Regions from separate parts of the Klebsiella ornithinolytica genome, predicted to be linked through region 2. Evidence: predicted binding sites of a transcription regulator. Region 2 holds the regulator's gene; the other holds the start of a gene.
The links. The regulator ArgR, encoded in region 2, controls arginine synthesis, uptake and breakdown. The targets are predictions, from matches to a motif close to ANTGAATAAAAATACANT.
Positions count from the first base shown of each region.

Region 1: argC (N-acetyl-gamma-glutamyl-phosphate reductase) is a predicted target of ArgR. The motif match lies at 2,309-2,326, and genes of this name have one in related genera.

Region 1 is NZ_CP130153.1:5,398,217-5,405,298, reverse strand. Features, by position in the region: gene ppc (phosphoenolpyruvate carboxylase) at 1-854, opposite strand, end outside; gene argE (acetylornithine deacetylase) at 1,110-2,261, opposite strand; gene argC (N-acetyl-gamma-glutamyl-phosphate reductase) at 2,440-3,444, shown strand; gene argB (acetylglutamate kinase) at 3,451-4,227, shown strand; gene argH (argininosuccinate lyase) at 4,331-5,704, shown strand; gene oxyR (DNA-binding transcriptional regulator OxyR) at 5,981-6,898, shown strand; gene sthA (Si-specific NAD(P)(+) transhydrogenase) at 6,881-7,082, opposite strand, start outside.
Region 2 is NZ_CP130153.1:514,845-521,926, reverse strand. Features, by position in the region: gene Q1L34_RS02480 (L-fucose/L-arabinose isomerase family protein) at 1-1,065, opposite strand, end outside; gene Q1L34_RS02475 (helix-turn-helix domain-containing protein) at 1,062-1,961, opposite strand; gene mdh (malate dehydrogenase) at 2,209-3,147, opposite strand; gene argR (transcriptional regulator ArgR) at 3,563-4,033, shown strand; gene yhcN (peroxide/acid stress response protein YhcN) at 4,387-4,650, shown strand; gene yhcN-B (DUF1471 family stress response protein YhcN-B) at 4,753-5,019, shown strand; gene Q1L34_RS02450 (barstar family protein) at 5,069-5,344, opposite strand; gene aaeB (p-hydroxybenzoic acid efflux pump subunit AaeB) at 5,506-7,082, opposite strand, start outside.

The DNA of each region.
Region 1 (7,082 bases), 660 kb from region 2:
AGCTGAATATCTTTCAGGAACAGGTCGGTGGCTTTCCAGCGGCTCAGCAGCAGCACCTGACGGGTGATATCGGCGGTCACATTAGGGTTACCGTCGCGGTCACCACCCATCCAGGAGGTGAAGCGCACCGGTACAAAGTCAACCGGCAGCTGATAGTTGAGGTTCTCTTCCAGCTGTTCATTCAGCTCGCGCAGGTAGTTTGGTACCCCTTCCCACAGGCTGTTTTCAACAACGGCAAAACCCCATTTCGCTTCATCAACCGGGGTCGGGCGGTACTTACGGATTTCATCCGTATGCCATGACTGGGCGATCAGCTGGCGCAGACGGCGCATCAGCTGATGGTGTTCGTAATCCGCGATATCTTTATTATCAAGCTGCTTCAGGCAGTTGTTCACTTCCACCATTTTGTGGATCAGCGTACGGCGGGTGATCTCGGTGGGGTGAGCGGTTAACACCAGCTCCAGAGACAGGGACTCCACCGCTTTTTTAATGGTGTCTTCGTTGAGATGAGGTTGGTCTTTGAGTTTTCTCAGGGTGCGGGCAATCACTTCCGGATTGCTGGCCGCTTCGCCGTTTGGCGAAATACTGTGGTACTGCTCCGCCGTATTCGCCAGGTTCAGGAACTGGCTGAAGGCGCGAGCGACCGGCAGCAGCTCGTCGTTGGACAAGTTTTGCAGCGTGGTGAGCAATTCCTGGCGATTGGCTTCATTGCCGGCGCGAGAAGACTTGGACAATTTACGGATAGTTTCGACACGATCAAGAATGTTCTCTCCCAGTGCATCCTTGATGGTATCGCCTAGCACCTTACCGAGCATACTGACATTACTACGCAAAGCGGAATATTGTTCGTTCATGTTACCCCAGACACCCCATCTCATTTTATTTTGTTATACCCGGCACTCTGCAACGTTGAGCGGCGGATAAGCAGCCGTCTTTTATAAAGCCACGTAAAAACCCCCACGTCAATTGTTGCGAAATCGCTTCAGCAAACGAATAAATGGCGGCAATTTGCGAAATTTAACTCAGACGTCGCTTGATAAGCGTTGCTTATGGAAATGTGACCAGAATCACCGTTCCGCCCCAGGAAAAGGGGCGGGATCCGCTGGCTTTTAGTGCCAGCAGAAATGGTGGACAACCTGCGTAATCAGCTCACGGGTCGGCTTGATAAAGCGGGTTTCCAGATATTCATCCGGCTGGTGGGCCTGATTAATAGAGCCTGGACCTAAAACCAGCGTCGGGCAGAGCGTCTGAATAAACGGCGCTTCGGTGCAGTAGTTCACGACTTCAGTTTGTGCGCCGAGTAGCTTTTCAACGACCTGGACCAGCCGGTGGTCCGGCGGGCATTCGTAACCCGGAATCGGCGGATGCAGCTCGGAGACGGTCAGGCGACCCGGCCAGCGTTCGCTAACCGGTGCCAGCGCTTCATCCAGCAGTCCGTTGAGATCGTTGAGCGTCATGCCCGGAAGCGGGCGAATATCCATATGCAGCTCGCAGCAGGCGCAGATTCGGTTTGACGCGTCGCCGCCATGGATAGCCCCGAGGTTGAGTGTCGGATAGGGTACGGTGAAGGCATCGTAGTGATAGCGCTCTTTCAGCGAGTCGCGCAGCTGCATGATGCGACCAATGGCATCGTGCATCAGCTCAATGGCGTTGACGCCGCGCGCCGGATCGCTGGAGTGGCCGGACTGCCCCTGGATACGGATGGCGTTGGACATATGGCCTTTGTGCGCGCGTACCGGCTGCAGAGAGGTTGGTTCGCCGATGATGGCGCAATCCGGGCGTAGCAGGGTCGTTTCGGCAAAGTAACGGGCGCCGGCCATGCTGGTCTCTTCATCGGCGGTAGCCAGGATGTAGAGCGGTTTTTTCAGCTTACTGACATCGACATCGCGCAGGGCATCAAGAATAAAGGCAAAAAAGCCTTTCATGTCGGCGGTGCCGAGGCCGTACAGCTTGTTTTCGTGCTCGGTGAGGGTGAAAGGATCGCGGGTCCAGCGGCCGTCATCAAAGGGAACGGTATCCGTATGGCCGGCGAGAAGCAGGCCGCCAGCGCCGTGGCCGGTACTGGCCAGCATATTGAATTTGTTGCGCGTATCTGGCACCGGCTGCACTTCGACATTGAAGCCGATTTCGCGGAACCAGCCGGCGAGTAAATTGATTAAAGTCTCATTACTTTGATCCAGCGCCTCTTCGGTTGCGCTGATGGAAGGTGTGGCGATCAATGCGCGGTAAATCTCGATAAAGGGTGGTAAATTGTTTTTCATTGTTGACACACCTCGGGTCATGATAGTATCAATATTCATGCAGTATTAGTGAATAAAAATACATTATCGTTGAGCGTAAGAAAACCCATAAAATGTAGGGAAAGTGCTTACGGCTTAACAGGGTGAGGAAGAGAAATGCTTCCTGGACAAATATGACGTAAGAAGGTGAAGAGCCCCGATGTTGAAGACGCTGATTGTGGGTGCCAGCGGTTATGCCGGCGCAGAGCTAGTGACCTATGTAAATCGCCATCCTCATATGACCATAACCGCTTTGACGGTCTCCGCGCAAAGCAATGATGCAGGGAAATCAATTTCCGATTTGCATCCGCAGCTGAAAGGCATTGTGGATTTACCGCTGCAGCCGATGTCAGATATCAGCGAATTTAGCGCCGGGGTGGATGTCGTCTTCCTCGCTACCGCCCATGAAGTGAGCCACGACCTGGCGCCGCAGTTCCTTGCCGCAGGCTGCGTGGTGTTCGACTTATCCGGCGCCTTCCGCGTAAATGACGGTGCGTTCTACGAAAAATATTACGGCTTTACTCATCAGCATCCGGCCCTGCTTGAGCAGGCGGTATATGGCCTGGCAGAGTGGAGCGTCGACAAACTGAAAGAGGCGAATCTGGTCGCCGTACCGGGCTGCTATCCAACGGCGGCTCAGCTGTCGCTGAAGCCGTTGATCGATGCGGACCTGCTGGATCTTACCCAGTGGCCGGTGATCAACGCCACCAGCGGCGTCAGCGGTGCGGGACGTAAAGCGGCCATCGGCAATAGCTTCTGTGAAGTCAGTCTGCAGCCGTATGGCGTGTTCAACCATCGTCACCACCCGGAAATCTCGACCCATCTTGGCGCAGAGGTGATTTTTACGCCTCATCTCGGCAACTTTAAACGTGGGATTCTGGAAACCATTACCTGCCGCCTGAAGCCGGGCGTCAGCAAAGAGCAGGTTGCCGGTGTGTTCCAGCAGGCGTATGCCGATAAGCCATTGGTACGTTTATACGATAAAGGCGTGCCCGCATTGAAAAACGTCGTAGGTCTGCCATTCTGTGATATCGGTTTTGCGGTTCAGGACCAGCATATCATCGTGGTGGCGGCGGAAGATAACCTGCTGAAAGGCGCGGCAGCACAGGCAGTACAGTGCGCGAATATTCGTTTCGGCTTCGCTGAAACGCAGTCTCTTATTTAAGGTGTGATGATGAACCCATTAATTATCAAACTCGGCGGCGTTTTACTCGACAGCGAAGAAGCGCTGGAGCGTCTGTTTACCGCGCTGGTCAATTATCGTGAAACGCATCATCGCCCGCTGGTTATTGTTCACGGCGGCGGCTGTGTGGTGGATGAGCTGATGAAGCAGCTCAACCTGCCGGTGAACAAGAAAAACGGTCTGCGGGTGACGCCTGCGGATCAGATCGACATTATTACCGGTGCGCTGGCGGGAACCGCGAATAAGACGCTGCTGGCATGGGCGAAGAAACACCATATTATGTCCGTTGGCCTGTTCCTTGGCGATGGTGACAGCGTGAAGGTCACTCAGCTTGATGAAGATCTGGGCCACGTTGGCCTGGCGCAGCCGGGATCGCCGGCGCTGATTAACACCCTGCTGGCCGGCGGCTACCTGCCGGTAGTCAGTTCGATCGGCGTGACCGATGAAGGAGAGCTGATGAACGTGAATGCTGACCAGGCGGCCACTGCGCTGGCGGCGACCCTCGGCGCGGATCTGATTCTGCTTTCCGATGTCAGCGGTATTCTCGATGGTAAAGGCCAGCGCATCGCGGAGATGACCGCGGCGAAGGCGGAGCAGCTGATCGAACAAGGCATTATCACTGACGGCATGATCGTCAAGGTGAATGCCGCGCTGGATGCGGCGCGCGCGCTGGGACGCCCGGTGGATATCGCCTCCTGGCGTCACGCGGAACAGCTGCCGGCATTATTTAATGGCACGCCTATCGGCACGCGTATTCTGGCTTAATATTTCATGCCCGGCGGCGTATTGCTGGCCGGGCCTACAAGACGGTAGGTCGGGTTAGCGAAGCGTCACCCGGCAGAACTAAACGAATTTAAGGAAAATGGTTATGGCACTTTGGGGCGGGCGTTTTACTCAGGCAGCAGATCAGCGGTTCAAGCAGTTCAACGACTCTTTGCGCTTCGACTATCGCCTGGCGGAGCAGGATATCGTTGGCTCTGTTGCCTGGTCTAAAGCGCTGGTGACGGTGGGCGTTCTGAGTGCCGCTGAGCAGCAGCAGCTGGAAGAGGCGCTCAGCGTGCTGCTGGAAGAGGTGCGGGCGAATCCGCAGCAAATTCTTGCAAGCGATGCGGAAGATATCCACAGCTGGGTGGAAGGTAAACTGATCGACAAAGTGGGCCAGCTGGGTAAAAAATTGCATACCGGGCGTAGCCGTAACGATCAGGTCGCAACCGACCTGAAGCTGTGGTGTAAAGATACCGTTGCGGAGCTACTCTCTGCGAACCGCCAGCTGCAAAGCGCGCTGGTGGATACGGCGCAGAACAACCAGGATGCCGTTATGCCGGGTTATACCCACCTGCAGCGTGCGCAGCCGGTGACGTTCGCCCACTGGTGCCTGGCCTACGTTGAGATGCTGGCGCGGGATGAAAGCCGCCTGCAGGATACCCTTAAGCGTCTGGACGTCAGCCCTCTGGGCTGCGGTGCGCTGGCGGGTACCGCCTATGATATCGATCGCGAGCAGCTGGCTGACTGGCTGGGTTTTGCTTCGGCGACCCGCAATAGCCTGGACAGCGTTTCTGACCGTGACCACGTACTGGAGCTGCTCTCCGATGCGTCGATTGGCATGGTTCACCTGTCACGTTTCGCCGAAGATCTGATTTTCTTTAATACGGGCGAAGCCGGTTTTATTGAATTATCCGATCGCGTTACCTCCGGTTCCTCGCTGATGCCACAGAAAAAGAATCCAGATGCGCTCGAACTTATCCGCGGAAAATGTGGCCGTGTTCAGGGTGCCCTGACCGGAATGATGATGACTCTGAAAGGTCTGCCGCTGGCCTACAATAAAGATATGCAGGAAGACAAAGAAGGGCTGTTCGACGCGCTCGATACCTGGCTTGACTGCCTGCATATGGCGACGCTGGTGCTGGATGGTATTCAGGTCAAGCGTCCGCGTTGTGAAGAGGCGGCGCAGCAGGGCTACGCAAATGCGACCGAACTGGCGGATTATCTGGTTGCGAAAGGCGTACCGTTCCGTGAAGCGCACCATATCGTCGGGGAAGCGGTTGTTGAAGCGATCGCCCAGGACAAACCGCTGGAAGACCTGGCGCTGGCCGACCTGCAGAAGTTTAGCAGCGTGATTGCCGACGATGTCTATCCGATTCTGTCGCTGCAGTCTTGTCTGGATAAGCGCTCGGCAAAAGGCGGCGTCTCGCCGAAGCAGGTTGCCCAGGCGATTGCTGACGCGAAACAGCGTCTGGTGTAAATCCTCGCCGCCCCTGAATGATTCCAGTGGGATGAGTGAGAAAAGAGGCTCGGGCTATGTCCGGGCTTTTTTATGCAAAAAAAAGCGGACACAAGGTCCGCAAAAGTTCACGTTGGCTTTAGTTATCTGGTCAGGGAATATGCTGAGGCAATGTCGTGATTTTCTGACTTTTGCCTCGTTTCTGGGTTTATTATTGAACAGAAAACTTGATAGGGATAATCGTTCGTTGCTATGCTATCTATCGCCATGAACTATCATGGCGACGGAGGATGAATAATGAATATTCGCGATCTTGAATACCTGGTTGCGCTAGCCGAGCACCGCCACTTCCGGCGCGCGGCGGACTCCTGCCACGTCAGCCAACCCACGCTTAGCGGACAAATCCGCAAGCTGGAGGATGAACTTGGGGTCATGTTGCTGGAGCGCACCAGCCGTAAGGTTCTGTTTACCCAGGCCGGACTGTTGCTGGTGGATCAGGCGCGTACCGTGTTACGCGAAGTCAAAGTGCTCAAGGAAATGGCAAGTCAACAGGGTGAGACCATGTCCGGGCCGCTGCATATTGGCCTGATTCCGACCATTGGCCCTTACCTGTTGCCACAAATCATACCGATGCTGCACCAGACGTTTCCCAAGCTGGAAATGTACCTGCATGAAGCCCAAACGCATCAGCTGCTGGCCCAGCTGGACAGCGGCAAGCTGGACTGCGCGATCCTCGCGCTGGTGAAAGAGAGCGAGGCCTTTATCGAGGTGCCGCTGTTTGACGAGCCGATGATGCTGGCAATCTACGAAGATCACCCGTGGGCAAATCGCGATCGCGTGCCGATGTCCGATTTGGCCGGGGAGAAGCTGCTGATGCTGGAAGATGGCCACTGCCTGCGCGATCAGGCGATGGGGTTCTGTTTTGAGGCCGGTGCGGATGAAGATACGCATTTCCGCGCGACCAGTCTCGAAACGCTGCGTAACATGGTGGCCGCAGGCAGCGGGATCACGCTGCTGCCGGCGTTAGCGGTGCCGCAGGAGAGAAAACGCGATGGCGTGGTCTATATTCCGTGCATTAAGCCGGAACCGAGACGAACGATCGGGTTGGTTTACCGCCCCGGTTCCCCGCTGCGCAGCCGCTACGAACATCTGGCGGAGGCCATCCGCAGCACCATGGATGGCCATTTCGACAAAGCGTTAAAACAGGCGGTTTAAGCCGTTTAGCGCGGCAACCCGATAGGCTTCCGCCATGGTCGGGTAGTTAAAGGTGGTGTTGACGAAGTACTCAATGGTGTTACCACCACCTTTTTGCTCCATAATCGCCTGGCCGATATGAATAATCTCGGCCGCGCGCTCGCCAAAGCAATGAATCCCAAGGATCTCTTTCGTTTCCCGATGG
Region 2 (7,082 bases):
CGGGCCGTCATGCCCCCACAGCACGACATCATCATCGAAATCAATGCCGTAAGGTTCGGCAAACGAGCCTCCGGCCCCGAGTAAAGAGAGAATTTTCATCGCGATAACGTTTTTAACTTCGTACTCCCCGGCAACCGGAATATCCCGCCCGGTAAGCAGCGTGTTGCCCAGAATCAGCGAGGTGACGATATTTTCATGGGCGCTGCCCGGCGTGCCTTCGTAGTAGTACGCCAGCGCGTGCAGTTTGTTTTCCCGTACCAGGTCGTCGAGAGCGACGGCGGTATGCGTTGCCCGCAGCAACTCCCGCTCATCGCAGCTGTCATCGATGACCAGCTTTTCCCTTATTTCCCGCCGTTTCTCTTCTATTTGCCTGTCGGAAACCTGCTCGCGCCAGCTCAGCAGCTCGCACATCTCCAGCGGCTGGAAGCGAACGCCCAGCTTCGCTGAGAGGTTCGTCATGTTGGAATAGACGTCGTACATGCCGTTGTAGTAGTGGCCGAGCACGCCAATCTGCGTCTGCGCCAGCTGCTTTTTCAGCGTCAGCGCCGTCAGCCAGGCGCAGGTTTCCCGCCAGACGTGGGGATCGTTGTGCAATGCTCCGACGATCATTTCCCAGTGGATCCCGGCGCGATTAAAGACGTTCGCCAGTTCCGGCGCGCTGCACGCCTGGCAATGCGCCAGCCACTCGCCGGTGCGCGCCCCGCGATCGGGCAGATCGCGAATCACGCTGTACGGCAACGTCCGCTCCGGCTGGAGGGCCAGGATCAGCACCGGCACGCTAAACTGCTGCACCAGCGGCAGCACGGTGGAGCTCAGGGCATAGGTGCTGATGGCTATCACAATAACGTCCGGGGAAAACTGCCTGAGACGCAGGGCCAGCGCATCGCTTTTCTCCAGCGAATCCACCAGCCCACCGTTCAGCACCGTGAGCGATGGCGCAGAGAGCTGCTCTTCAATCTCCTGCAGGTAGCCCAGCAGGCGCTGTTCGAGGCCGCTGAACTGCGGCCAGTAGGTATTGAGCCCGATACCAAATAGCGCGGTATTAAGCGTGGCGGGTATATTCATAGGTTGTCTCCTGATGAGGATAAATCGTCTGAGAAAGGAAAATGTCCACGTCCCAGACCCCGCGCCTGAAGCGCTCGTCGACAATGGCTGGGAGACTGGTTAAAGCTTTTCTGAAAGATGACCGAGAAATAGTTGCTGTCGCTAAAACCGCTTACCTCCGCCACTTCTGCAATGGAGAGGTCGCTGGTGCCGAGCAGCGTGATGGCGCGGCACAGGCGGCGCTGCATCTGGTAGCGGCTGATGGTCATACCGGTTATCTGTTTGAAAGCGTCGCGTACCGAACGCGGAGAAAGCTGGTGCTGCGCGCAGAGGGATTCCAGCTCAAATCTCTCATTCAGCCGCGAGCCGAGGCTGGCGATGACCAGATCGATATCCTGACGGGCGTGAGAGGCCAGCTTGTCCGGCGCGTAGCGGTGGCGCATCAGCAGAAGCACCAGTTCGAGAAATATCGACTCGCTCAGGCGTAAAGAAACAGGGTCCCGCCTGCCGCACTCGCTGGCCAGGCGCTCGACGTGCTGGCGGATCACTGCCAGCGACTCCCGGGTTAATCGCCAGCTACGGCTTTGCTGGTGGGTTTCCGTGCCGGGCAGCAGATTGTGCCAGTCGGTGCCCAGGCGCAGGCGGTCGCGGCAAAACAGGATGTTGCCCAGCTCGAGGTTATCGACCGACTGGTAGTAATGGCTATCCTGCTGGGTCACATACAGCACGTCACCGTAGGTAATGCGGTACGGCAGTCCGTTCCAGATGTGTAATCCGTTGCCGCGCCAGACAATAACGATTTCGTCAAAATCATGGCGATGCAGAGGAAAGATATCCTGCGGGCAGCGGTGCTCCACCGCCACCGGATGGGCGGCACTAGTGAAGTAATCACTGCGCTTGAGCATTAAGGAGGTCATGTTTTTCCCGGTGATGGCGGCAAGGTGGAATCAATATAAGCCAGCCAAAAGCCGGGCCGCCTTAAGAGCCGGGTGGAAATTCGGGCGGGGCGTGACCAAAAAATCAAGAATCAGGAAGGGATTGCCGAAGTTGCAGAGGCGATCACATTTTGATAACAATCAACAGCGGGGCGAAACGGCGGAGGCTTTAAAAACAGCGAGCGGGCAAGGCTGCCCGCTCGTTTATATCATTGGCAAATCAGAACAATTACTTGTTAACAAAATCTTCGCCCAGGGCGATATCTTTCTTCAGCGTATCGAGCATGCCTTCCAGCGCCTGTTGCTCAAATGCGCTTAGCTTACCGAACGACTGACGCTCTTCGATGCCGTTTTTGCCCAGCAGTAACGGTTGCGAGAAGAAACGCGCGTACTGGCCATCACCTTCAACATAAGCGCATTCGACCACGCCTTTCTCGCCCTGCATCGCACGCACTAAGGAAAGACCAAAGCGGGCGGCCGCCTGCCCCATAGAAAGCGTGGCAGAACCGCCACCGGCTTTCGCTTCAACAACTTCGGTGCCGGCGTTCTGGATGCGTTTTGTCAGATCGGCAACTTCTTGCTCGCTGAAGCTCACGCCAGCAATCTGTGACAATAGCGGCAGGATGGTCACGCCGGAGTGGCCGCCAATAACCGGCACTTCAACGTCGGATGCGGATTTACCTTTCAGCTCAGCCACAAAGGTATTTGAACGGATGATGTCCAGCGTGGTCACGCCAAACAGTTTGTTCTTATCGTAAACGCCGGCTTTTTTCAGCACCTCTGCCGCGATGGCCACCGTGGTGTTCACCGGGTTAGTAATGATACCGATGCAGGCCTGCGGGCAGGTTTTCGCTATCTGCTGTACCAGGTTCTTCACGATACCAGCGTTAACGTTAAATAAATCGGAGCGATCCATGCCTGGTTTACGGGCTACGCCGGCGGAAATCAGCACCACATCAGCCCCAACAAGCGCCGGAGTTGCGTCTTCACCGGAGAAACCTTTGATTTTTACATCGGTAGGAATATGGCTAAGATCAACCGCCACGCCCGGCGTGACCGGAGCAATGTCGTACAACGAGAGTTCTGAACCTGAAGGCAGTTGGGTCTTAAGTAGTAGGGCAAGCGCCTGGCCGATTCCACCAGCGGCGCCGAGGACTGCAACTTTCATCCTAAACTCCTTATTATGGTTAATATAGTCTTTCGTTACTCCGTCGCCTGGACCTTAATTCACAAGATGAACAATTACAATAAGTATGGTTGAAGAATGCGTTCTGGTGCGCAGCGATGCATCCGCTTCGCATTTTCATCCCTGAGACTGACCATCCAGCAAAACGTAGTACCGGATCGACTATTGGTTACAATACACCCAGCTCACTCGGCAAAACAACATCATTCTCATAACATTTAGTTTACTTTTACAGCGATTTACGCGCTGTGATGAAGGCATGTTCCTTAGCAGGGTTATTTGCTAAAATATGCCCCCTTCATAACATTATTTACTTTATCCCCCTGCGGATTATTTGCATAAAAATTCATTACTATGCATAATGATGTTGTTTTTACCACCATAATTTGGGTGACTTATGCGAAGTTCGGCAAAACAAGAAGAACTGGTTAAAGCGTTTAAACTGCTGCTTAAAGAAGAAAAGTTCAGCTCTCAAGGTGAAATCGTCCAGGCGCTGCAGGAAGAAGGTTTCGATAATATCAACCAATCGAAAGTCTCCCGCATGTTGACAAAATTTGGCGCGGTTCGTACCCGTAACGCCAAAATGGAGATGGTCTATTGCCTGCCTGCCGAACTTGGCGTTCCTACGACCTCCAGCCCGCTGAAAAACCTCGTGTTGGATATCGACTATAACGATGCGGTCGTGGTTATCCATACCAGCCCGGGCGCTGCGCAGCTGATTGCTCGCCTGCTGGACTCTCTCGGGAAGGCGGAAGGGATTCTCGGCAGCATTGCCGGCGATGACACTATCTTTACGACCCCGGCCAGAGGCTTCACCGTCAAAGATCTGTACGACGCCATTCTCGTCCTGTTTGAACAGGAACTCTGAGAGCCTCCCCTCTGGTTACCACCAGAGGGTCTTTTCAAAAATATTGCATTTCTTTAACATTTAGTGTGGTTTTCGGCCTCTATACATACTTTTACCGAATGAACGGGCCAGAAGCGCACAAAATATCAAAATACCCTATCTATATGATTTTAATCGCTATATCAGACTTCTATGGCGAGTAAATGACATTTCTAATTCTTATACGTTATAAAAACGACAATTCTTTGTAATTATTTACTCATACAACCATTAGCGTGGTATTAATATTTTTGGTGATTAGTGTATACTTGATTTTGTGATGAGGGTCACGAAACGAAGAGCCCTCAATAATAAGATTCGACGAGGTGAACATCATGAAAATCAAAACAACTGTAGCTGCACTAAGCATCCTGTCTGTTCTGTCCTTTGGCGCTTTCGCCGCTGACTCTATCAACAGCGATCAGGCGCAAGGCCGTCAGTCAATCGGTACCATTTCCGTCGGCGCGGTGAGTTCTTCCCCGATGGATATGCATGAGATGCTGAACAAAAAAGCTCAGGAAGAAGGTGCGTCTTCTTATCGCATCATCGAAGCCCGTACCGGTGACCACTGGCACGCTACGGCAGAGCTTTATAAATAAGACGTAATGATTGTCGGTTACGAACTAAATACGAATAATTCACAGCGGCCCAGGCCCATATAAAGCCTCCCGCCGCTGCAACAAATGGTTGGAGTAAAGATTATGAAACGTTCAATGATCATCGCATCCCTGGGCCTGGCTTCCGTTCTCTCCTTCGGCGCTAGCGCCGCCGTACATCAGGTCAACGCGGAACAAGCTCAAAACCTGCAGTCGATGGGCACCATCTCTGTTTCTCAGGTAGGCAGCGCCCCGATGGATATGCGCCATGAACTGGCGGCTAAAGCCGAAAAAGAAGGCGCAAGCAGCTACCGTATTATTGAAGCCCGTACCGGCGATAGCTGGCACGCTACAGCTGAGTTGTACAAATAAACCCTCGTCGTCTTATCCGACGACTTGCCCCCGCTTGTCGGGGGCTTTTTTATGCCTGCCTGGCGTTAAACCGTAGCTCCCCTTCCAGCTCTTCTTCCGCTTCATCAAACAGCAATATCAAGGCGCCAAAGCGCCGACGCTGCTTATCGCTTAAGTGAATAAACTCAATCTCCAGCGGCAGCGGCAGCAGACCGCTGGTGACGGCTTCCCACAATGAGTCCAGATTGTTCACCTGCTCGCGGTTGAGCGAGAAGCTCCGCGAAAATTCACGATAGAAATCCTGCTGATCGGCTATATCATCAAAATCAAATGTATAGATAGTCATCGCCCACACCCTGTCAACATCGCGCTATTGCCACCTGCCAATACTGCCTATGCCTCCACGCGCCGGGTTTTCTCTCCCTGCTTCCCTGAACGAAACGCGAATATCCCCGACGATTAAGTATAGTGATAAAAAAACCGACGCTTCAGCGTCGGTTCAGGTAGTTAGCTATTGGTCAATACATGCTGGTACTTACGCAACATATCCACCAGCCGTCGGACCGGTTCCGTCACCTGCGGTGACGCCTCCCAGACCTGCAGTTTTTCCTGATAAACGTCCAGCTCTTCTAACAAACGAGCAAAATAGCGACGTCGTTTATCATCGCTGCCTGCGGAAATCACATGGTCCGCAGTGCGGCGCAGCTGGCGGTGAAATGCCGACAGATCGTCGTTCACCGGCACAGGCGCATCCCGCAGACGCTGATGGGCAATAATCAGGGTCAGCGCCAGGCGGAAACGGGCGATATCGCCGGGGAACTTATTCAGCAAGAGGAACAGCTGCTGATAAAGCGCCGGCAAATGGTTCTCTTTACGGCGAGAGGTATTGGTCGTCAGGGATGACACCGCGGCCGAAACAAACTGATTCAGCAGCACACGTCCGGTACGCGCTTGTGAATTATCCCGTACCAGCAGAATCACCATCAGCGCCAGAAAACAGCCGACGATCTGGCCCAGCGCGCTATCAAGAAACTGGCTGAACTGAAACTGCATAGGGTTATCCAGTACCAGAATGTTGATGGTACTCGCCAGCGCCCCCAGCGATCCCAGCCGCCGTTTTTGTACCTCAATACCAATAAAGAACGCCATCGCCGCCAGGCTGATACACAGCAGCAGCATACTCTGCTGCGTGGCGGGCATAATCACCAGGAAGAACAGCGCCCCCAGCGGTAAGGCCGCCAGCGTACCGTAGAGAAAATCTATTGCCACCATTCGTGGGTTGGGCAGGCGCATGGCGAGCGACGTCACCACCGCAATCATCACCATCGCCCCGCTACCGGACGTCCAGCCGGTCCACAGCCAGAACAGCGTCCCAAGAATGCAGGAAATGGAGGTGCGCCAGAAGTTGACCATCGCATGATGACGCTCGGCGGACCCTGCCTTTATCACCACCTCACCCTGCAGCACTTCATCTTCAACCCGGCTGATCCTGGTATTGCCGACCACGCCGCGCTTCAACAGCAGATAGCGTGTCGCGGCGCCAACCCAGCTGTAAATAGTGACCGGCGTATTGTGCTCCCCCTTCCAGGTCAGAAAACGGCGCATTCTTTTCAGCTGTCGATGGACGTCCTGTACGGTTTCAACCGGCTCGGCAAACAGCTCGCGGTAATCACTGGTCACGATTTCCGGGCGCGAATTCTGGATCAGGTACGTTTCGCAGGCCTGAGTAATCAGCGTTAAAGAAAGAGTATTAATGGCCTTCAGGCGCTGATTGACCCTGGCCCAGCGCGAGGACTCCATAATCAGGTTGCTGCGCATTCCTTCCAGCGCACTGGTCCGACGCACCAGCGAACCCCATGCTTTATCAACCACTTCGCTGTCGCCATGCGCCACACAAAGTTGCATCAGGCGGTACTGTTCGATCAGCAGGTTATCCAGCTCAAGATCGATCTCTTTCTTAATCGAGCGCGGGGAAAATAACAGGTCCGCCATAATGGCGCTGACAATCCCCACCACAATCTCGCTGCAACGCTCAACGGCAAACTGCGGTGCCAGCATCGGATCGGTATGAATGGTGATAATAA